Regions from separate parts of the Desulfofundulus sp. TPOSR genome, predicted to be linked through region 2. Evidence: predicted binding sites of a transcription regulator. Region 2 holds the regulator's gene; each other region holds the start of a gene.
What was found. The regulator LexA, encoded in region 2, represses DNA repair genes until DNA is damaged. The targets are predictions, from matches to a motif close to CNAACANNTGTTNG.
Positions count from the first base shown of each region.

Region 1 (7,727 bases), on a different contig from region 2:
TTCTTCCGGCTGGTGCAATTGTTCGTTCAAGTGGAGACCCCCTGCCTCTATTCCTCGACGGGCGCTACGTTCTAGGTCCTGAAGCTGCTCACGTCAACGTTTCAGGAACATCAGGTCTTGCTGCTAAAACTTCCTACCTTATGTTTCTTCTTAAAGCGGTTATACACCGTTTCGGGAAAAACACCGCTGCGGTAATTTTTAATGTTAAACAGCGTGACCTTCTTTACATTGATGAACCGCCAGCTTCTGGTTTTTTAGAAGAATACGACAATAAGCTTTATGAATTACTAAAGGTGTCGCCGGAGCCCTTTAGTGACGTAATTTATTATCTTCCTTGGGGTCATCGTAAGGCTTCCGATGTTTATGAAGATCCATCTAAGAAGAAAGTATTTTACTATGCTTATACCCTGAAAGACGTTTATGATGAACTTAACTTGCTTTTTTCCGATATCGATGATCCCCAGTATACTTTGGAAAGCATTACAAGCTATATTGCTTCGAGTTATCCTGACAAAAAGTTAAAATTCCTTAAGGATGTCTGTGATTATGATGGAAAGCCGATTTATAAAAAAGATACAATAGTTGAAACTTGGAATCAGTTGAAATGGTTTGGAGGCTATCCTGCAGAAACAGTAGGCTCTCAGCGTGAGAACGTTATAAAACGCTTTAAGCGGCACTTGAGTCGTTGTACTAACGCTGATATCTTTGTTGAGAAGAGAGAAGCGATTGCTCTTCGTTCCGAACTCGAAGTAAAGTACCTTGGTGAGGAAGTCAAGACATTGCTTATACCCGGACGAATTCTTGTCATTGACATTGAACCCTTTGAGGGAAATTTAGGTGTCCAGGGTTTCATAATAGGTGATGTGGTACATAGGTTAAAAGAGGCATGTAGGGAAAATAGGGATGCGATCCCTGAGCACGTTATTATCCTCGTTGATGAGCTTAATCGCTATGTACCTACAGGTTCAAAACTCAGTGCTCTGGGAAGGGAAATTGTCGATCTGGCTCGGGTTGGTCGCGCCGAAGGAATAACCCTTTTCACCGCCCAACAATTTAGATCCGATATTCATCATCAGGTTTATGAAAATTGTTCGACGAGTTTGGTGGGTATAACCGGTACGACAGAACTTTCACGTCCTGCTTACGAAATTTTTGATAAGCAAACTAAAGCAGTTATCACCAACCTGTTTCCTGGGGAAATGATTCTGGCGAACCGAAGACTAAAGCAGCCTGTTAGAATTGATTTCCCCAAGCCGCCATACAGGCGCCAGGATACGAGGTAAGCCACTTTCCATTTTAAGTAAAACCCTGCGTGATAATCACGCGGGGTTTTTTTGTGTGCGCCCGGCATGGGCGTTAACTTGGTGGTGAAAGTCCACTGCAGGCGAGGCAGCACGAGTCTGCTAGCCAAAGGCAAGGGTGTCCATCGCGAGGTGGAATCCGAAGGAAGCCGGCGGCAAAACCACGGCCCGATGAACAAGAACCCCATAAGAGGCTAAGCCGTTCGGATGAGCTGGCACAACACAGCGAAATCCCAGGCTGCCAAGGGACGGCGGAGTATATGGGGCGGGCGCGGGGTGAAGGTTAACGCTCTTACCCGGGGAGGCCTGCCGGATAAGCCAGGTAGAGCTGGTAACCCGTGTCGAGAGGCACGGCTGAACCGGCAGGAGTCAGCAGAGGGCATAGTACCCTGGGGGTCATGAACTCCAGGGGAAGGCCCGAACATCAAGTCAGAGGTGAGACCGGTGCGTTCGCGAGAAGGGCGAAGACAGCAGAAAACCCCGGAAGGGGCCTGCCCGCGGGAGGAAGTGGTGAAGCCACGGGGGACCGCGGGAGGGCCGAGTCCTTCTCCGGCACAAGGCGGGGCGACACCTCGCGGGGGTCAGGATAGCGGCCTGATGGAACAGGTGGTGGCCAGGGAGAACATGCTGGCCGCCCTGAAGCGGGTAGAGAGAAACGGAGGCGCGCCCGGCGTAGATGGCATCCCGACCGAACGGCTTCGGGACCAAATTCGTGCCGAATGGCCGCGCATCCGGGAGGAACTGCTCACAGGTACCTATAGACCGATGCCCGTGCGCCGGGTCGAAATCCCGAAACCCGGGGGAGGCAAACGGCTATTAGGGATACCTACCGCAATGGACCGCCTGATCCAGCAGGCTCTCCTGCAAGTATTGACGCCCATTTTCGACCCGCAATTTTCAGAGGCCAGTTACGGGTTTCGGCCCGGAAGGAGAGCCCATGACGCGGTAAGGAAAGCGCGTCAATACGTGGAAGAGGGATACGAATGGGCCGTGGACCTGGACATAGAGAAATTCTTTGACCGGGTAAACCACGACATTCTCATGGCCCGAGTGGCCCGGAAAGTGACGGATAAGAGGATACTTATACTTATTCGCCGTTATCTCCAGGCAGGTGTCATGATGAACGGAGTGGTCATAGAGACGGCGGAAGGGACGCCGCAGGGTGGACCCTTAAGCCCGCTCCTGGCCAACATCCTGCTGGACGACCTGGACAAAGAACTGGAAAAGAGGGGCCACAAGTTTGTCCGTTATGCAGACGACTGTAACATCTACGTCAAAAGCAAGCGGGCGGGAGAAAGGGTCATGGCCAGTATTCGTAAGTTCCTGCAGGAGCGGTTGAAGCTCAAAATCAACGAACAAAAGAGCGCGGTAGACCGGCCGTGGAAACTGAAATTCCTGGGGTTTAGCATGTACAAGGCCAAGGCAGGGCGAATCCTTATCCGCCTGGCACCGCAAACCATCAAACGGGTGAAGATGAAAATCCGGGAGATAACTTCCCGGAATAAGCCCGTAAGCATGGCCGAGCGCATAGAGCGGCTAAACGCCTACTTGGGCGGATGGATGGGCTACTTTGCCCTGGCCGAAACGCCCAGCATTTTCAGGAACCTGGAAGGCTGGATGCGGAGGAGGCTGCGCATGTGCCTCTGGAAGCAGTGGAAGCGAGTGCGGACAAGGTACCGCGAGCTGCGTGCACTGGGACTGCCTGAATGGGTGGTACATGGATTCGCCAACGCTCGCAAAGGGCCATGGCGGATGGCCTACGGGCCAATGAATAGAGCCCTGGGCAACGCCTACTGGCAGTCCCAGGGCCTGATGAGCTTAACCGAACGCTATTCTTATCTTCGTCAAGCTTGGTGAACCGCCGGATGCGGACCCGCATGTCCGGTGGTGTGAGAGGACGGGGGCTAGCCGCCCCCTCCTACTCGATGGGCTTCCGGGAGGGAGGTCCAAAACAAAAATGCCATGCGCTCCTGCAAGCGTATGGCAAAAGAAAGGAGTTTCTTAAGGCTATGATAGTGGAAACCCCGGGCGTTGTCAAGCAGGAAAATGGAAATCCGAACCGTTTTTACGAACTTTACGGCAGGACAATTGCCGAGCAGGGTGTGGCTCCCATTCCCACCGCTTTGTTCCGTTACCAGAGGGAATTGGGACTTTCCTTCCAGGAGGTGGCTTTTATCTGCCACCTTTTGAGCTACCGGTGGACCGTTAAGGATCCTTATCCCTCCATCAGGGAACTCAGCAAGTTAACCGGCGTGAGTGAAAAGACCCTGCATTCCTATAAAAAAAGCCTGGTTGAAAAGGGACTGATCGTTGTCCGCAACAGGTACGATTCCAGCAACGGCCAGCTGAGCAATGAATATGACCTGGCACCTGTTTTTGAAAAACTGCAGCAGATTATTCAAAACGAGGGGGAAGAAACTCCTGATTCCGGACAGGGGTGTGTAAAAAATACAGACCCCCCTCTTACCCGGGTGGATCATGCCGGGGGGTGTGAAAAAATTTCACACCCCCCACTTTCCGAATTTCAGAGGGGGGTCTGTAAAAATTTCACCCCCCCTCTTACCATGGGTTCAGACGAATTAAATAATAATATATTTGTTGTTGTTGATGTTGATCATGGTACCATTGATGAAGACCAAAAACCGGGAGATAATGTGCCCGCAGACAACCGCGGCGAAACGCCGGGTGAACCTGTAACGAGTACCCATCCCTGCCTTAACGCCGCTGTTCTGGGGGAGTTGCAGGCGGCAGTGCTGGTGGCCACCGGTGCCCGGGTGCCTTCAGAGTTCCTGGAAGAACTCCTGCTGGAGTTTCCAAAAGAAAAGATCAGGGAGAAAATCAAACTTATCAGTGAAATGGGTAGCGGTACGGAAATCAGGAACGTCCCCGGCCTGCTGGTTGCCGCACTCAGGGAAGATTACAGGCACGAACCCGGGCGGCCGCAGGGCCGTGTCGAAAAGAATAAATCAAAAATAAAGAAAGCGGAAAGTAAAACGGAGAAAGCGGAAACTAAAATGGATCCCGAGGAACACGAGAAGCTGAAAAAACGGGAATTGCTGAAATCCCTTTATCTCTCTTGAGTTATCTGGTTTTTCGTTAGTTTATGGATTTTTCCATGTGCTACCGTAACTTATCACCCCCATGGCAACATTTTCCTTGCATCAGAACGGGCTTTGTTTTATAATCCAGTAAAACATATGTTTGGGGGTGCGCGAAATGGCAAGAGCGGAGAAAGATAAGCCGGCCACCAGGGAGGAAGTGCTTGAAAACGCTTTAAAGGGGATCAGGCAGAAATATGGTGATGGGTCCATCATGCGCCTCGGTGAAAACCCGAGAATGAACGTGGAAGCGATACCCACCGGAATACTGTCTTTGGACATTGCAACCGGCATTGGTGGCCTGCCGCGCGGACGCATTGTTGAATTGTTCGGACCGGAGTCCTCGGGTAAGACCACCGTTGCCCTGCATGCCATAGCCGAAGCGCAGAAAGCGGGAGGTACCGCGGTATTTATAGACGCGGAACATTCGCTTGACCCGCTGTACGCCAAGAAACTCGGGGTGGACATTGAGAACTTGCTCGTTTCACAGCCCGATTATGGGGAGCAGGCTCTGAACATTTGCGAGGATCTCATCGAAAGCGGCGCGATAGACGTGATAGCGATAGATTCCGTGGCGGCCCTGGTGCCAAAGGCGGAAATAGAAGGGGAAATGGGTGAACTCCAGGTCGGCCTGCAAGCCCGTCTGATGTCTCAGGCATTGCGCAAACTCGCCGCCATTGTCAACAAAACGAGGACTTTGGTTATATTCATCAATCAGTTGCGGGAAAAAGTGGGCGGGGGACACGGCAACTTCAACTCCATTCAGGAGACAACACCAGGCGGCAGGGCGCTCAAATTTTACGCCTCCATGCGCCTGGAGGTGAGGAAGAAGGAAAACATCAAAGACAAGGAAGGAATAATCGGGAGCAGAACCTTGATCAGGGTGGTCAAAAACAAACTTGCGCCGCCATTTAAGGAAACGACCGTAAGCATGATCCATGGTGAAGGGATTTCCAGGGAGTGGGATGTGCTGGAAATGGGGGAAAAGTTGCACATCATACAGAAATCCGGCACGTGGTACTCTTTCAACGGCGAGCAACTGGGCCAGGGCATGGAGAACGCGAGGAAGTTCTTAAAATCGTACCCGGAAGTAACGGCCCAGATAGTTGAAAAAATAAAAGCCGCTATTGCCGGCGGTAATGAAATGAAGCCTTTAGAAAACAAGGTTATCCCGTTGGTAAAAGACCCGGAGTAGCTCCGGGTTCCTTTTTACGGTTCAAATTCCACTTTTATCACCCTTCCGAGTATTCGTACCTCATCAATCCGGTATATCTGCGGCTGATATTTGGGATTATCCGGGTAAAGAATGACGGCTTCCTCAAGAAATTTTACCCGCTTAAGGGTGGCTTCCTCATCGTTCACAAGGACAACGGCTATCTGGCCGTTGTCCACCGTTTCCTGGCGGCGTACCAGCACTATGTCTCCGGGATAGATGCGGCTGCCGATCATACTGTCTCCTTTAACCCGGAGATAAAAATATTCCCCGTTTTTTACTTCTTCGGCCGGCACTTCCACCCAGTCGATAATGTTCTCGTCTGCATATATGGGCTCCCCGGCCCGGATAACACCGAGGATGGGTATTGATACCGTAGGGCCACGAGGCCAGCCATCTATGTCTTCGATGATTTTATCCACCGGCCGGGGGTCATTGGTTCTTCCGAGCAAGTAATCAATAGATACACCGAAAAAATCGGCCATCTGTCTTAGGGTCTGTTGACTGGGCTGCTTTCGCCCTGCTTCGTAATGAGCGATCATACTTTGGCTTAAATGAAAAAGCTTTCCTAATGCTTCTTGAGAAAGGTTTTTTTTCTCTCGAAGCTCTCTTAACCTCTTACCAAAAATGGTCACAATAATCACCTATACAAATTCTAGTATTACCATTCGTCATGGTAAAGTCATATTACCATTAGAAATATTATTGTAAAAAGGCATTGACTAAATTACCCAAGGTAATTATAATTAAGACCAAGAGAGGCATTACCTTGAGTCATAACAAAGGCAGGTGAAAAGATTTTGAAAAATGAACGATTGATAGATTTAAGAGTAAAAGCTGGTCTCACACAAGAACAAGTGGCTGAAGCGATAGGCATTTCTCAAAGTATGATTGCTCACATTGAGGCCGGAAGACGGGAACCAAGGAAACATATCAAAGTTAGACTGGCAAAATTTTTCGGAGTGTCCGTGGAATGGCTTTTTTATGAGCAGTTTGATTACCTTAAGTCATGTTCAGCGGGCACGTAAGTAATACTTCTGCGAAAACATGGAATGACCTTCCAGAGAGCAAATAAATATAGTCTCCTGTCCCCGGCCGCTGTAAAGATGGCGGCAAGGGAGAGGGGATTACCCTGACCCAGGAGCGCAGTGCAACGCAGTTAACCAGTTAACTAGACCCGGCGGAGGGAAAACGCCGGGAGGATGCACCAGCTAAAAATTATCGCTGAGGAGCCTAAACAACCTGCATCGCAGTGAATAAGAGGTGGACATGACCGGGGTGAATAAGAGGTGGACATGACCGGGCAGGAAACACGCACCTACTTCGCCAGCTTCTCCAGCCTTGCGACCCTGGCAACGAGATAACGGGTGTCTGTTTCGATGCTGTCCAGGCGTTCATCGAGGTGTTTTTGCAGTCGTTCGATCTGGTCGCCCCTCAATGCGAAACCGTCAAAGAGGGCACGCACCTTGTCGATAACTTCGTTTTCGAGGCGAAGCCCTAGCTTGTCCACCTTGTTGTCCACGTTGTCGAGGCGGGTTGCTAGATGGAGCTGGCCCTCTTCAAGAGAATCGAGACGTTTATTAATCTTTCCAAGCTGCTGAAGCACGAGGCTCTGGAATTCCTCATTGGTCATGGCTATTCTCCTTTCGCTTACGATTTGTGGCTTTTGGGGTTGTCAGTCCGGCCAAGCAAGAAATCGATGCTGACGTCAAAGAAGTCGGCGAGGCGGATGGCCGCGTCAAAGCTGATGGGTTGTTTGCAGTTTTCTATGTCACTCAGCGAACTTTTACGCATACCGATGGCTTGACCAACTTGCTCAAGGGTGAGATTGTTAGCTTTCCTTAATTGCCTGAGTCGCGCCGAAAAAACTTTGGAAATCATGGAACAACCTCTTGACAGTTCGGATATCCCGAACTACAATAAAGTTAGGGTGGTTCGGAATATCCGAACTAACTGGAGTGGTACTATGGGACTTCGTCATAATCTCATTAAAGCTAGAACAAATAAAAATCTAAAACAGGTAGATGTAGCAAGATATCTCGGTTTGGCTAAATCAACTTATTGCGAAATCGAGCATGGCCACCATAATCCCTCCTGGGAGGTGGCCCAGCGCCT
Region 1 covers NZ_JAAOEF010000004.1:546,967-554,693, reverse strand. Annotated here, with positions in the region: gene G7K71_RS18425 (ATP-binding protein) at 1-1,283, shown strand, start outside; gene ltrA (group II intron reverse transcriptase/maturase) at 1,899-3,158, shown strand; gene G7K71_RS18415 (helix-turn-helix domain-containing protein) at 3,311-4,381, shown strand; gene recA (recombinase RecA) at 4,518-5,594, shown strand; gene G7K71_RS18405 (LexA family transcriptional regulator) at 5,609-6,247, opposite strand; gene G7K71_RS18400 (helix-turn-helix transcriptional regulator) at 6,413-6,640, shown strand; gene G7K71_RS18395 (hypothetical protein) at 6,931-7,245, opposite strand; gene G7K71_RS18390 (helix-turn-helix domain-containing protein) at 7,263-7,493, opposite strand; gene G7K71_RS18385 (helix-turn-helix transcriptional regulator) at 7,579-7,727, shown strand, end outside.
Region 1: a site for LexA is predicted at 4,492-4,505, ahead of recA (recombinase RecA). Genes of this name have one in related genera too.

Region 2 (7,727 bases):
GTGATGGACGAGGAGCTTGACGCCCTCCATCCTGCCCGCTGGCCGGCAGTGGTGGAGATAAGCACTCCGTCCGGCCAGGCATACCGGGGACGGATGGATTTTCCCCGGGGCGACCCGGAAAATCCGGTTACTGCCGAAGAACTGGTGACCAAGTTCCATGCTCTGGCTGCCGGACCCTGGGGAGAACAGAGGTCGCGGGTTCTGGCGCAGGCGGTTCTGGATCTGGAGAACGTGGTAGATGTGGCCGATTTGTTCCAGGTACTTTCGCCAAACCACTATGGGAGGGTATGGCACTCCTCCTGCGGAATAACACAGCACGAAAGGTGAACACGAAACACGGTGTAGCCGGGGAGGCCAGTATTAATGAAAGGTTCCTTTACCGAATTGCAAAACCGGGTTATCCAGCGGGGGCTGTGTACTGCCTGTGGAACTTGCGCCGGGGTGTGCCCGGCAGGGGCCATCGGCTGGGCTTATGTGGATGAGGAACCACTGCCTGAATTAACCGGGGAATGTGCCGGCTGCAATATCTGTACCACCGTCTGCCCCGGGGAAGAGGTGAACTTACCTGCCCTGGAACAGTTTGTTTTTGGCCGGGTTAGGGAAGAACAGATTCCCGACCTGGGTTTTTACCGGGAAGCCCGGGCTGGTTGGGCCACTGACCGGGTCACCAGGCAACTGGGTGCCAGCGGGGGATTGGTTACGGCCCTGCTGATTTATGCCCTGGAAAAGGGCATTATCGATGGCGCGCTGGTAGCCGGTTTCCGGCAGGATCTGCCCTGGCGTACCGAGGCCAGGCTGGCGGTTAATCGTGAGCAACTCCTGGCCGCTGCCAGGAGCAAGTATGCCTGTGTACCGGTAAACACCCTTTTAAACCGGGCTCTGGAACAGGGTTACCGGCGCCTGGCGGTGGTGGGCTTGCCCTGTCATATCCACGGCTTGCGCAAGATGCAGTTTTACGGTCAGCCCGCTTCCCTGACCCGGGGTGTGGTGCTGATGGTGGGGCTTTTCTGCGCTTCCCAGTTTTATTTTGAGGGTACCCGCCACCTGCTGGTAGAACGTCTGGGGGTGGACAGGCTGGAAGATATTGCCTCGCTGAGCTACCGGGGCGGCGATTGGCCGGGCCACCTGGTGGTGGAACTGAAGGACGGGCGGAGGCTGCTCCTGGACCGCCACGAGTATATGTACCACCATCTCATGCCTGCTTTCAAACGGGATCGCTGCGAGATGTGCGTGGATTGGGCTGCGGAACTGGCTGACCTGTCGGTAGGTGACTACTGGGACCCGCAGGTGCGGGCCGGGCATGCTTTAGGAACATCTTCCTGTCTGGTGCGCAGTCCAGCTGGTGAAGAGCTGCTGGATGGGGCCGTGAAAAACGGCTATGTGGAAACAATTCCCCTGGAAGCTGCCCGCCTGGCCGCCGGGATAGGGTACGAGCTAAAAAAGCACGCGGCAGCCTTCCGGTTAAGGCAGCGGCGTCGTTTTGGCTGGCCGGTACCTGAGTATCATCGCCAGACCAATTATACCCCATTCGCCCGGGAACTGCATCTGGCTCCGGAAACAAAAAGCGACGTTGAAAAGTAAGGGTGCAAAAGGATTTAAGGAGGTGCTTTGGAAGAATGCTCATGCACGAAGTGCTGGTGGTGGGGGGCGGGCTGGCCGGCCTGATGGCTGCGCTGGTGGCCTCGCAAAAGGCCGATGTGGCCGTTTTGAGCAAGATCTATCCCACCCGTTCCCACAGCGGAGCGGCACAGGGAGGGTTTAACGCCGCCCTGGGGGAAGACGATAGTATCGAGTCCCACATCTTTGACACGGTCAAGGGGAGCGATTACCTGGGGGATCAGGATGCCATCGAGGTACTTTGCAGCGAGGGACCGGAAGTGATTTTAGAGCTGGAGAGGATGGGTGTGCCCTGGACCCGTACCCCCGAAGGCAGGGTGGCCCAGCGCTCCCTGGGTGGTGCCGGCTTTCCCCGGGCCTGCTTTGCCGCCGATTTCTCCGGCCATGTAGTCCTGCATACCCTTTTTGAACAGGTTCTCAGACGGGGAATTAAGATTTATCCGGAATGGCATCTGGTGGAATTACTGGTGGAAGACGGGCAGGTGGCCGGGGTGCTGGCCTATGACCTGGCCCGGGCCAGGTTGGAAGTAATCCGCAGCAAGGCGGTCATCCTGGCCACGGGTGGATACGGCCGGGCCTTTGCCAAAACCACCAATGCCCACGCCAACACGGGAGACGGCATGGCCATTGCTTACCGGGCGGGAGCAGTTCTTTCGGATATGGAGTTCGTCCAGTTCCATCCCACCACCTTGTACGGTACCAACATTCTTATTTCCGAAGCGGCCCGGGGAGAGGGCGGTTACCTGCGCAATTATGACGGTGAACGGTTTATGGTTCATTACGCACCTCAGAAGATGGAACTGGCTCCCCGGGATGTGGTTTCCCGGGCCATTTTCAAGGAGATTAAGGAGGGGCGCGGATTTGAGGGACAGTACGTGCATCTGGATCTAACCCACCTGGGAGAGGCCCTGGTGGCGGAACGCCTGCCCCAGGTGCGGGATCTGGCCATCCGGTATGCCGGGGTGGATCCCGCCAGGGCACCCATGCCCATCGAACCGGCCCAGCACTACAGTATGGGCGGAGTACGCACCGATGTTTGGGGTATGACCAGTTTGCCCGGCCTTCTGGCCGCAGGCGAGGTGGCCAATGTGAGCGTGCACGGGGCCAATCGGCTGGGGGGCAATTCCCTGCTGGAGACGGTGGTTTTTGGCCGGCGGGCTGGTCACCGGGCTGCCCAACTGGCCCGCCAGGAGCCCTGGCCAACCCTTTCTGCAGCAACCATAACCCGTGCTTATGAATCCTGGTCATCCCTGTTAGCCGGTCGGGGACAAGGGGTTCAGGAGGACAGCACTTTTGCCATCCGGCAGGAGATGACCAACCTGATGACCAACCAGGTTGGGGTATTCAGGGTGGGCAGTGAGCTGGAAGATGCGGTTAACCGGCTGGCTGTACTAAAAGAACGTTACCAAAGGCTTAAGGCCCCCGGCGGAATGCAACCCTTTAACTACGCCCTGATGGATTATCTTGAGGTAGGGTACCTTTTAGATTTGTGTGAAGTCATTGCCCGGGGGGCGTTGCGCCGCACCGAGAGCCGGGGAGCCCATTACCGGCTTGACTATCCGCAGCGGGATGATCAGAACTGGCTGTGCCATACTTTTGTGCGCCGCGGGAAAGACGGACCGGAGTTCAGTAACGGTCCGGTGAAGATCACCCGTTATGCACCGCAGGAGAGGGGGTACTAGGAATGAACGTGGTGTTAAACATCTGCCGCTTTAACCCCGGAGTGGATGTAAAACCCTACTTTCAAGAATTTACCGTGTTGGTGGAAGAGCATAACACGGTGCTGGATGCCCTGCTGCAGGCCTGGCAGCAGGATCCCGGGTTATCCTTTCGCCGCTCCTGCCGCAGCGCCATTTGTGGTTCCTGTGCCCTTTGTATCAACGGGCGCCCCGGCCTGGCCTGCCAGACCCTGATTCGTAACGCCATAACTGAGGGCGGACGCATTACCCTGGAGCCGCTACCCCATTTCAGGCAGCTGAAAGACCTGGTGGTGGATCTGGACCCCTTCTTTGAATCTCTTAAAGCAGTAGTTCCCTGGGTGGTTATCCGGGACAATCACGACGGTCGCATGGCGCCGGAGGTGGCACGGAAACTGGAAAGCCCGGCTACCTGCATTCTCTGTGGGGTTTGTCACGCAGCCATGGACGATCCCGGAGAAGTAAAACCGGCGGCCGTGGTGAAGGGTTTGCGGCTGGCCCTGGATCCCCGGGATGCCCTGGGTGCCGCCCGCCTGCAGTTGATGAAGGTACCTCGTGACATTTTAAGGCTATTTATTAAAAATTTACCTGAGAAATGTCCCAAAGGAATCACGGTGCCTGAGGACGTATGCCACTTATAAATCAGACAAAGGAATGGCCATTAACGTGCCATTCCTTTGCGCTTGAGAAAGGAAGTGAACCATGATGAGCAGGTGTGCAGAATGTGGAATTTATGCTTGCTACACGGGTCAGGCGGGGAAGATTCCGGAGCACTGTCCCATGAAATCCGAAGGCAGCGTTTATGAGGAAGCCAGAAAGGAATACCAGGAACCGGGCGTATTTAATCTAGCCCTTAACTCGGCCTTAACTGAATCTGCCGGTTACCGCAGATGGACCAGGCTGGAGGAAATCATCCAGTTCAGCCGCATGGCTGGCTTTACCAGATTGGGCCTGGCCTTCTGCGTTGGGTTGCGCAGGGAAGCAGCCGAGGTAGCAAAGATTTTCAAGCAGGCAGGATTTGTTGTCGAATCGGTAATGTGCAAGACCGGTTCTACGCCCAAAGAGTTTTTAGGTATACGGGACGAACAAAAGGTCCGCCCCGGTCAATTTGAACCCATGTGCAATCCTATCGCGCAGGCGCACATATTGAACCGGGCCGGGACGGAATTGAACGTTTTATTGGGCCTTTGTGTCGGTCACGATAGTTTATTCATCAAATATTCGGCAGCTCCGGTTACCGTTCTGGCAGTCAAGGACCGGGTGCTGGCCCATAATCCCCTGGGAGCCGTTTACGCTGCCCATTATTATACCCCGAAGCTGGCAGCTTACAAAAAGTCAGATTAAGGGACAGGGGGGAGGGGTTTTAAATTTAAAGTTTACGCAGCAAGCCCACTACCTTGCCCAGGATTAGCGGGTTTTTTACCCTGATGGGAGACATGGCCTTGTTTTCCGGTTGCAGGCGAATATGGTCGTTCTCCCGGAAGAATCTTTTTACCGTGGCTTCGTCTTCCAGAAGGGCTACCACAATGTCCCCGTTGTCGGCGCTGGGCTGGCGCCGGACCACCACCAGGTCTCCATCCAGGATGCCGGCTTCAATCATGCTGTCGCCCCGGACGGTAAGCATGAAGAATTCTCCTTCTCCGGTGAAACTAGCCGGCAGGGGAAAAACATCTTCCTGGTTTTCTACGGCCAGGATGGGTTCACCTGCAGCCACCCGTCCCAAAAGGGGGACCATCCGCACGGGCTGGCTTAAGGGCAAAGTATGCTCCCGTAGTTCTAATGCTCGGGGTTTGGTGGGATCCCGGCGTAATAGGCCTTTGTTTTCTAAACGCTTTAAATAGTGATGTACTGTAGAACTGGATTTCAGCCCGACTACCTGACCGATCTCCCGAACCGAAGGGGGATAGCCTTTGGTACGGATGTTTTCTTTAATTACTTCTAAAATAATCTTCTCCCGGGGAGTGAGTGCGGTGTTCATAACCCGTCAACCTCCCTTTTTTTTTGAATTATACCATAAAGGTCTTGGTGAAAAAACAGTTGTTCGAAATTAATGTTTTTTATTTTTTAGAAGGGATTAGAAAAAAAGCGTCGAAATAATCCCGTAAATTTGGACCACGTAGAAGGTGAAGCGGCATGCCCAGGTTGACCGTAGCCATTATCGGAGGCAATGAAGACGGTTATTCCATTTACCGCATGTTAAAGGCTGTGGGAGATGTGGAAATTTTGGGGGTGGCCGATCCCGATCCTTCATCACCGGGAATTAAAGCTGCGGCTGCGGACGGGGTTTTTACCACTGCCGATTATATGGAAATGGTGCGCCTGCCTGGCGTGGATGTTTTGATCGAAGCTACCGGAGATCCGGAGACCCAGATGAACCTGCACCGGATAAAGCCGCGGGGAACGTCCATCATGGAGGCCCGGGCGCTGGATCTTATGCTGGCCGTATTAAGGGAAAAGGAGAAGTTGCTTGAAGCACGGCGGGTGCAGGGAGAACTGGCCGCCATCCTGGATTCGGTCCAGGAGGCCATCGAAGTGGCGGACTCCCGCGGGGTGATCAAGTACGTCAATCCGGCCTTTACCCGGATTACCGGCATCAGCGAAAAGGAAAGGATTGGACAGAATATTTTTGAAGCTTCCCCCGATGGAGCTCTGGCCACGGTGTTGCGCACCGGCCGCAGCGTGGTGGGGCACCGTACAAAGGTAGGGGGGAGCAATGCGGAAGTCATTTCCAACGCCGCCCCCATCTTTGTGGATGGCAAGATGGAAGGAGCGGTGGTGGTTTTTCAGCACTTTACCGACGTCATGAATTTAATGGAACAATTGCGCCAGAGCACCAGCATTATCGAGAATCTCTCCGATAAATTCGGCCAGGTTACCACCAGTAAATACACTTTTGCCGATATCCTGGGCAACAGTGCCGAATTGCGTCGCTGTATCCAGGTGGCTGAGAGGGCAGCCCGTACAAACTCCACCGTTCTGTTGCTGGGAGAGAGCGGTACGGGTAAAGAGTTGTTTGCCCATGCCATCCATCATGCCAGCCCCCGCAGGGATAAGCCGTTTATTAAGGTTAACTGTGCCGCCATCCCGGACAGCCTTTTGGAGAGCGAGTTTTTCGGGTACGCTAAGGGAGCCTTTACCGGAGCCGTTAAATCCAAGATCGGCAAGTTTGAACTGGCCCATGGTGGAACCATTTTTCTCGATGAAATTGGTGATATGAACCTGAACTTGCAGGGAAAACTGCTCCGGGTTTTGCAGGAAATGGAGTTTGAGCGGGTGGGAGGCACCCAGACCATTAAAGTGGATGTACGGGTTATTGCGGCCACCAACCGCAACCTGCGGGAATTAATCCGCCAGGGCAGGTTCCGGGAAGACCTCTACTACCGGCTAAACGTAGTCGAAATTACCATTCCGCCCTTGCGGGTGCGCAAGGAAGATTTACCTATTTTGATCAACAACTTGATTATCAAACTTAACCGCAAACTGGGCAAAAAGTGAAGGGTTTGTCCAAGGATGCCGAGGAAATTCTCTACAGCTACGATTGGCCTGGAAATGTGCGGGAACTGGAAAATGTCTTTGAACGGGTGATGGTGACCGTAGACGAAGAGATTTTTACCAAGAAACATTTTATCCAACATGTCAGCCAGTTTAAGGCATCCCCGGAACGGGATATTGAGCTTATCCCCATTGATCAGATGGAACAATTGCTGATCAGAAAAGCTATCGCCAAATTTGGCACCAGTGTGGAAGGCAAGCGGCGGGCCGCCCAGGCGCTGAATATTTCCCTGGCCACACTGTATAACAAGCTAAAGAAAAGTCGAACTGAAGATTTCACCAATTAACAAGATTATAATTATTAGACTAATTCTAAAGGTTAGAACAAAGTGTCTATCCTTTTTACCCTAGAAGTAATCTATATCTCCAGTCTCTCTTTATAAAGTTTAGAAAAAGAGGGTGACACCCCTTTTATTTTTTATTTTAGAATTGCCCTGGAGTAGGCGGTAAAAACACTTTTTGATTTATTGGCCGGTTTGTCCTGCATTTGGTATAAAAATTGCACTTGTGAAATAGTTGCTCAGTAAAGGTGGAAGGAGGGAAAGGCTTTTTGCGCCTTGTAGACGCTGCTACCATTACAGCCACGGTAGCCGAATTATGCCAGAAAGCAAACTACGAGCTGGGTGAAGATGTACTGGAGGCATTCAAAGAGGCCCTGGATCAGGAAATTTCCCTCACGGGGAGGGATGTCCTGCAACAGTTGCTGGAAAATGCCCGTATTGCCCGGGAGGAGCAGGTCCCCATGTGCCAGGACACCGGTTTTGCCGTTGTTTTTCTGGAAGTGGGGCAGGAAGTGGTCATTACCGGGGGGGACCTGTACGAGGCAGTAAACGAAGGGGTGCGCCGGGGTTACCAGGAGGG
Region 2 covers NZ_JAAOEF010000001.1:150,761-158,487, reverse strand. Annotated here, with positions in the region: gene G7K71_RS00935 (MmgE/PrpD family protein) at 1-327, shown strand, start outside; gene G7K71_RS00930 (Coenzyme F420 hydrogenase/dehydrogenase, beta subunit C-terminal domain) at 364-1,581, shown strand; gene G7K71_RS00925 (FAD-dependent oxidoreductase) at 1,617-3,299, shown strand; gene G7K71_RS00920 (succinate dehydrogenase/fumarate reductase iron-sulfur subunit) at 3,302-3,955, shown strand; gene G7K71_RS00915 (DUF1847 domain-containing protein) at 4,020-4,658, shown strand; gene lexA (transcriptional repressor LexA) at 4,684-5,292, opposite strand; partial or broken gene G7K71_RS00905 (sigma 54-interacting transcriptional regulator) at 5,448-7,153, shown strand; gene G7K71_RS00900 (fumarate hydratase) at 7,417-7,727, shown strand, end outside.

Region 3 (7,727 bases), 1.0 Mb from region 2:
CCTGATGGACGGGGCCGACGGCGTGCTGGTGGGCGGGTGACACCCGGGAGATTGCCACTATGGTAGTGGCAATTACAAAGCCCGGCGCCGCCTTGCGGCCTTAAGGGCCATCCTGAAACAGTTTGGCATCGGGGAAGAGCGGGTGTGGTTCCGTTTCATCAGTGCTTCCGAGGGCAAGCGGTTTGCCGAAACAGTCCAGGAAATGGTTAACGAGTTGAAAAAACTGGGGCCCAACCCCCTGCGCCGCCGCTGGGATATTTGAAGGGGTTAATGGGTCGCCTGCAAAAAGGTGATGGCTTATGAAAACGGCTTTGCTTAAAGTTGAATCCGGTTCCCCCCGGCAGGCCGCGGCAAACTTTTTCCAGGCCCTGCTGGACCGGCAGGTGGTGGATGCCCTGATCGTTCCCAGGGAAGTGCCTTCCCGGCGCATGGCGGTGCCCGCCCTGGCCGTATCCGGGGATGGGCTGTCCGGCGCGAACCCCTTTGCTCCCGTGGCCATTATCAATGCTGCCCGGGCCGTAAGCAGGCTGACTTCCCGGGATCCCGGGGTGAAAGTGGGGGCGGTTTTGCGTCCCTGTGAAATCCGGGCGCTGGTGGAAATGGCCAAATTCCAGCAGATCACCCTGGAGCAGGTGCTGATCATCGGTACGGACTGCCTGGGCACCTTTGAGCCGGCCGATTATTACCAGCTTACGGGGGCGGGCTTTGATACCGACGCCTGGCTGGCGCAGGCGGCCGGCTCCGGCAAGGCGGCCTTGAACGGGACGAAGATCAGAACGGCCTGTGCCATCTGCGAGGCCATATCTCCGTCAGGTGCCCATTTATCCCTGCACTGGGTGGGCTGTGATGTTCACCGGGAGCTCTACATTGCCTGCGACGATGAACGGGTTAACCTGGACGCTCTCTTTGACGGCGGCATTTTAGTGCCCGGGGAATTACCGGCGGCCAGGCAGTCCCTGGTGGAATCCCTGCAAAAAGAGCGCCGGGAGCTGGCGCAGGAAATGTGCCGGGATTTTGCTTCACGGGTTGCGGACGTCAACCGGCTGCTGGATGAACTGGCCCCCTGCCTGGGCTGCCATAACTGCCGGGAGGTTTGTCCCATCTGTGTCTGCCGGGAGTGTGTTTTTGACAGCAACCTGTTTGAACACGAGCCGTCCAGGTACCTGCACTGGGCGGCGGCCCGGGGTGCGCTGGAGCTGCCCACCGACACGCTGCTGTATCACCTGACGCGCATGCATCACATGGGCGTCAGCTGCGTGGGCTGCGGCCAGTGTGAGAGCGGATGTCCCAGCAAGATCCCCCTGACCCTTCTTTTCCGCACCATCGGGCAAAAGCTGCAGGACCTCTTCTCCTATGTGCCCGGTGCCAGCATGGATGAGCCGCCTCCCCTGACCACCTACAAGGAGCACGAGCTGGAGCCCCGGTAACGCCGGGCGGCGGTGATGTGAGTGATGCGAGGTGAGTTTTCATGGCTACGGCCACTCTCCACCTTCCGGCAGGGGCAGTAACAGTGGATGCGGCGTTCCGGGAAGAGGTGGCCCGCTTAAGCGGCCAGCCCCTGGAGCTCTGCTTCCAGTGCCAGAAATGCGCCTCCGGCTGTTACCCCACCCAGGAGGGTGACTATACGCCCAATGAAATTATGCGCCTGATTCAGTACGGGGCCCGGGACGCGGTGTTGAGGAGCAGGACCATCTGGCTTTGTACGTCCTGTGAAACCTGCGGCCTGCGCTGTCCCAACGGCATCCGCATTGCAGGGGTAATGGACACATTAAAACAAATGGCCGTTGAGCGTGGTATCACCCCTGCCGGTGAGACCGGCCCAATGTTTCATAATCTGTTTCTCAATGAAATCCGGGCTGCCGGCCGGGTGCACGAAACCATGTTGATGCTGAAGTACAAGTTAAAAACCGGCAACCTTTTTGCGGACATGAAGCTGGGCTGGCAGCTCTTCCGGCGGGGCAAGCTGCCCCTGGTGCCGCGGCTGAAAAAAGACCCGGCGGTGCGGCGGATTTTTGAACGGGCCGGCGGGCAGGAGTAAGCGGGGACAACGCCGTGCTCCTTATGACAACCAATACCTTTCCGGCTGAAATGTTTCCTGAAAGAAGAGGTGCATCATCATGCAATACAGCTATTATCCCGGCTGTTCCCTGGAGGCCACCGGGGTGGAATACAACCTTTCCACCCGGGCGGTGGCCGGGGCCCTGGGGCTGGAGCTGGTGGAGCTGCCCGGCTGGACCTGCTGCGGCTCCTCCTCCGCTCACGCGGTGAACAAAGACCTGGCCCTGGGTCTGGCGGCCCACAACATCGCCCTGGCCCAGGAGCAGGGGCGGGACCTGGTGGTGCCCTGCTCGGCCTGTTATACCCGGCTGTCCAAGGCCGACTACGAGATGAGGCATGACCCCGCAGAAAAGGCCCGGGCGGAAAAGCTGGCCGGCTTTTCTTACACGGGCAAGATCCAGATTTATTCCTTTCTGGAAATAGTGAAGGACCGGGTGGGCTGTGATGAGGTGGCCCGGGCCGTGCGCAAACCCCTGACCGGCCTGAAGGTGGCCTGCTACTACGGGTGCCTGCTGGTACGCCCTCCGGAAGTGCGCCCCTTTGATCGGGCCGAGGACCCCACCTCCCTGGATGAGCTGGCTGCCGCCCTGGGGGCGGAGCCGGTTCCCTGGTGTTATAAAACCTCCTGTTGCGGGGCCGGGCTTTCCCTGACCCGGCCGGAGGTGGTGGAGCAGCTGGTTGCCCGCCTTTTAGCTGCCGCCCGGGAAGCCGGGGCCGACGCACTGGTTACTGCCTGTCCGTTGTGCCAGAACAATCTGGAGATGCGCCGCGCGGCCCAAGAGGGCATCCCCGTGTTTTACTTTACCGAATTAATGGGCCTGGCTTTCGGGTTGGGGGAGGCACCCGGCTGGTTGAAGAAACACCTGGTCGATCCCTTCCCTTTGTTGCAGCGCTTTTCCCTGGTGGGGTAGCCCGGGCGGAGGTCTCTGGACAGCGGTCGCCCCGGTGTAGTATCTTATGGTCCAGGTAGAATTTACCTCTTGCCCTGGAACAAGTGTTCTGGCTAAAATGGGATCAGAACACTTGTTCAGGGCAGGAGGTTTTATTATGTCCCGGGCCATTTTGCTGGTTGACATGAACGCCTTTTTTGCCAGCGTCCATCAGGCCCTGGATCCGGGCCTGCGGGGCAAGCCCGTGATCGTTGCCGGGGATCCGGCCAGGCGCCACGGCATTGTCCTGGCCGCCAGCTACGAGGCCAGGGCCAAAGGGGTGAAGACCGGCCTAACGGTGGCCGAGGCCCGCCTGGCCTGCCCCGAAGGAATCTTCATCAAGCCGCAGCACGACCTCTACGTTCGCTTTTCCGCCCGTATCCTGCGCATCCTGCACGACTTCACCCCCCTGGTGGAGCCCTTTTCCATTGACGAGGCCTTTTTGGACGTTACCGGCTGTCACAAGCTCCTGGGTTCCCCGGTGGAAATTGCCCACCGGCTAAAGGCGCGTATCCGCCAGGAGGTGGGCATAACCTGCAGTGTGGGGATTGGCCCCAACAAGCTCCTGGCCAAAATGGCGGCGGAACTGCAAAAGCCCGACGGCCTCACCCAGCTCACTTTCGAGGATGTACCCCGGCGCCTGTGGCCCCTGCCGGTGCGGGAACTTTTCGGCGTGGGCCCCCGTTACGAGGAGCACCTGAGAAAGTTGAACATACATACCATTGGCGACCTGGCCAACTTTCCGGTGGACGTCCTTAAAAGGCGATTTGGGGCCTACGGAGAAGCCCTGTGGTTCTGCGCCCGGGGTATCGACCACAGCCCCGTGGATCCCGGCAGTTTAAAGCAGGTGAAGAGCATCGGGCAACAAATCACCCTTCCCCGGGATTACCGGGGCGAGGAGATCAAGGTGGTGCTGTGGGAACTGGCCGACCGGGTGGCCCGACGGGCCCGGGCGGGAGAATATGCCGGCAGAACGGTGGTGCTGTCCCTTAAAGACACCCGCTTTAACTGGCTGTCCCGCCGTAAAACCCTGCCTTTCCACACCAGCCTGGCCGGGGATATTTACCGGGCCGCGGCGGATTTGCTGGAACAGCACTGGTCCCCGCACTGGCCGGTGCGCCTGGTGGGGCTTGCCCTGGGCGGCTTAACGGCCCGCCTGCCGGAACAGCTGACCCTCTTCGGCGAAAGAGAAAGGCGGCAAAGGGCGGAACAGGCCTGCGATGCCATTAAGAAACGGTACGGGGAAAAGGCCATTTTCCGGGCCGTATCCCTCACCCCGGCGGGGGTATTCTATACAGAACCACCCCGTACCGCACCGTCTTTTCTTATGAAAGTGCCGGAAACAGGTCAGATGGGGGTGGGGATGGATGATGGAAGGCAATAAACTTTGGTGGAGCCGCCGGCTCATGCTGCCGGAAATGAGGGAAAAGGCCGTACATACCTGCAGTGACTGCCGTTTTCTGGTCAGGATACAGGGGCGGGAGGAAGTGCGCTGGGGCTGTGTGGCCGGGCTTCCCGGATACGGCTCCTTACGAAAAAGGGTCCCGGAAATGCTGCCTGCGTTGGATATTTTGAAAACAGCGGGGAAGGAAGGGCTCCGGAAGGTGCTGGAGGGCGGCAATCCGGAGAGGCCGGCGTGCGGTTTTTTTCTTGCAAGGTGAGTTGTTCCTAACCTCCTTCCTCCGGCTCGTTAACGATTACCAGTGCACCGTCATAATTGCCGTCTTCGTCGTAGATGTAGATCACCTCGGCGATAAGATTTCTGGAGGCGAGGAGCACCGGCTTGATGGAGGACGAGCCCATGTTCCGGTAGATGAACCCGGCCAGTTCCGGGTCCACCCCGTCGATGCTCATGCCCTGTTCAACGCTGCCCAGGTAGCACCGGGCCATCAGGTTGGCCTGCACCACCTTGTGGTTTCTGTCCACGTGAACAACGCCCAGGGGCAGTGATTCAATCAACTTGCTGAGGAAGTTGCGGCAGGTTTTTTCTTCCTTGCCTCCCGATCCCAGTACCGTGATGGCACCCAGCACCTTGCCTTTTTTTATCAGCGGGGAGTGGATGGCTTCCAGGAGCCGGTCGGACATTTTCAGGGTGAGGGTTCCGTATTTGTTTTTGCCGTCGCAGGTATCCCCGATGTGGCCCAGCAGTTCTTTTAAAGGCATATCCTTCAAGATGGTTTTTCTTCCCGAAAAAACTTCATGGGCGGCCATGTTGGCAAAAATGATCCGGCCGGCGTTGTTGGAAATGATCACGCCCTCGTTGATATAGTTGAAGATGGTGAAGTCAATGTTTTCAAAGTAAGATCGGGCGCTGTTTACCCGCCACAACTCCACCACCAGCTGGTAGAGGCAGCAGTAAAGGGCAAACAAAAGGAACATGATGGTGATGATACGGTAGGTGTCAAAGTTGTTCTCCTGCTGGAAAAAGTAAAGTTTCCAGGGGGGCTGTTCCAGCTGTACCGAGCTCACGTCGTACGGCATGTCCAGGTGGAACTTTTCTTCACGTCCGGTAAATTGATCCAGCTTTTCCGGTTCAAAGGGCCAGACCACCGGAAAATTGTTCTGGTCGAAAACTGCTACCTTGCAGATACTGCCCAGAAACTCCTGGATCATTTCTTGTTGGAAATCATTAATCCGGTAATCCAGGGCAAGCCATTCCCCGTCAAGATGTGTAACAACGGTAACGACCACCTGGCCTGTGCCGTTGTTATGCACTCCCAGGATAGATGTCCCCGTAAGCTGCAGAACCTGCCCGGCCATGACTTTCAGGTGAGGGTCGGGAGTACCATGAGTAATCCGGCCACTGGCGTTAATGATATAGGCGCCCGTAATACGGGAATCAAAAGCAAACAGTTTCCCTAACGCCCTGTTCCTGTCTTCCTGCCACCGGGCAAGTTGCCTGGCGGCGCCTTCGGTTGCCGCCCGCAGGTCATTAAAAAAGAGGTTGGTTTTATTTACGGCCACCTGGCGGATGCTGTCCTCGTACTGGGTCATGATGCCCTTTAAAAAACGGAACTCCATAATAAAGAGTGCCGTGATGACGCTTAAGAAAAAGAGAGCTATGAACATGAAGAGGACGCTGTTGGCTTCGAGGTATTTTTTCATACTCTCGCTCCTTAGACGGACCACCGCGATGATGGGGGGGATAAACCGTATCCTCCTAACGCACCAGGCCCCTTTTGGCGGCTACCGCCAGGGCCTCCTCCAGGGTTTTTACCCCTAACTTGGTGCAGATACCCCTGATCCGGCGGCGCAGGGTGGAAAGGCTGATGTACAGTTTGGCGGCCACTTCTTTCTGGCCTTCCCCCCTGGCAATGAGCTGCAGGATGCTGGTTTCCAGGTCGGAAAGACCGGGGGTAACGGGTTTTAACAGCAGTTCCGCCTGCAGTCCGGGGTAAAGGTACGTGCCGCCCTTGTAGACCATGTTGATAGCCGATTTAATTTCGTCAAAAAAGGCATACTTTGGTACAAAACCGTGAATCCCACGTTCCATGGCCTTACGGATAAAGGTAACATCGTCGTAGGTAGTTAAAGCCACAAATTTCACACGGGGGTATAATTCCGCTAAACGTGTACAGAGATCCAGCCCGTCCCCGTCCGGCAAGCCGATGTCCAGCAGAACAATATCCACGTCCTGGTTGATGTTTTGTAAAGCCTGGGCAAAGGAATCGGCTTCCGCCACCACATGCATGTTTTCTTCCATGTCCAGCAGCTTCTTCAAACCTTCCCGGAAAACATTATGATCTTCCACCAGCATGATTCCGACCTTCTTCATCTGCTACTTACCTCCCTTCACCAGGGGCACGGTCAGGGTAACGGCAAAACCGCCTTCCATGAAGCCGTAAACCAGGTCCCCGCCAAGCAGCCTGGCCCGTTCTTTCATTCCCCACAATCCTTTTCCCGGCACCGGCGTGGTTTCCTGCATTCCTCCGTTATCCAAAATCTCTATCTGCAGGTTGTCGTTTGTTTCGGTGAAATGGATGTCCACCTCTGTGGCCTGGGAATGCCTGGCTACGTTGGTTAAGGCTTCCTGGACAATGCGGTAAATGAGGATTTCCTTTTCCCTGGGCAGGTGCAGGGAGCGCTGGTGATAAAAAATGTAAACCTTTTTGTTATGCATGCGTTCAAAGTTGGCGCTGTAAGACTCCAGGGCGGGGATTAGACCTACCTTTTCAATGATGTAGGGGTGAATGTCGTTCATGATGCTTCTCATGTCCACGGCCGCATTTTGACACTGGGTGCGCAGCATGAGCAGGTTCTCCTGTACTTCCCCCGGCAGCCTTTCCCCGTTCACCCGCAGCACATAATCCAGGCCGTGGATGATGCTGGACAGGTACCTGCCGATCCAATCGTGAATTTCAATGGAGAGGCGCTTGCGCTCCCTTTCAATGGTATCCAGCAAAATATTGCCGTCCTCAGGTTCAGAAGTCCTCCGGGCTACCAGTACGGCCCCGGCTATTTTATGCAGGAAATGGATGGGGGTGCAGTCCACGCCCAGGGTAATCCTGGCATCTTTCCAGGTAAATACCAACCGGTAGTCCGTAATTCTTTCCTTTTGCCACAGGGCGTGGTAAAGGGGCTGTACGATATTTTGCAGGTGGGGGTACAGGAGCAGTATTTCCCCCAGGCTTTTTCCCATTACCGCCTCCCGGGACAGGTGGAAAAGGTTTTCCGCTGCCGGGTTGATATCCTGCACCCTTTCTTTCCGGTCGATGAAAATGACCGCCTTTGCAGCATCCC
Region 3 covers NZ_JAAOEF010000001.1:1,198,523-1,206,249, reverse strand. Annotated here, with positions in the region: gene G7K71_RS05955 (hydrogenase iron-sulfur subunit) at 1-262, shown strand, start outside; gene G7K71_RS05950 (4Fe-4S dicluster domain-containing protein) at 300-1,427, shown strand; gene G7K71_RS05945 (4Fe-4S dicluster domain-containing protein) at 1,469-2,038, shown strand; gene G7K71_RS05940 (CoB--CoM heterodisulfide reductase iron-sulfur subunit B family protein) at 2,118-2,969, shown strand; gene dinB (DNA polymerase IV) at 3,106-4,371, shown strand; gene G7K71_RS05930 (hypothetical protein) at 4,355-4,648, shown strand; gene G7K71_RS05925 (PAS domain-containing protein) at 4,656-6,092, opposite strand; gene G7K71_RS05920 (response regulator transcription factor) at 6,148-6,762, opposite strand; gene G7K71_RS05915 (histidine kinase) at 6,766-7,727, opposite strand, start outside.
Region 3: a site for LexA is predicted at 3,046-3,059, ahead of dinB (DNA polymerase IV). Genes of this name have one in related genera too.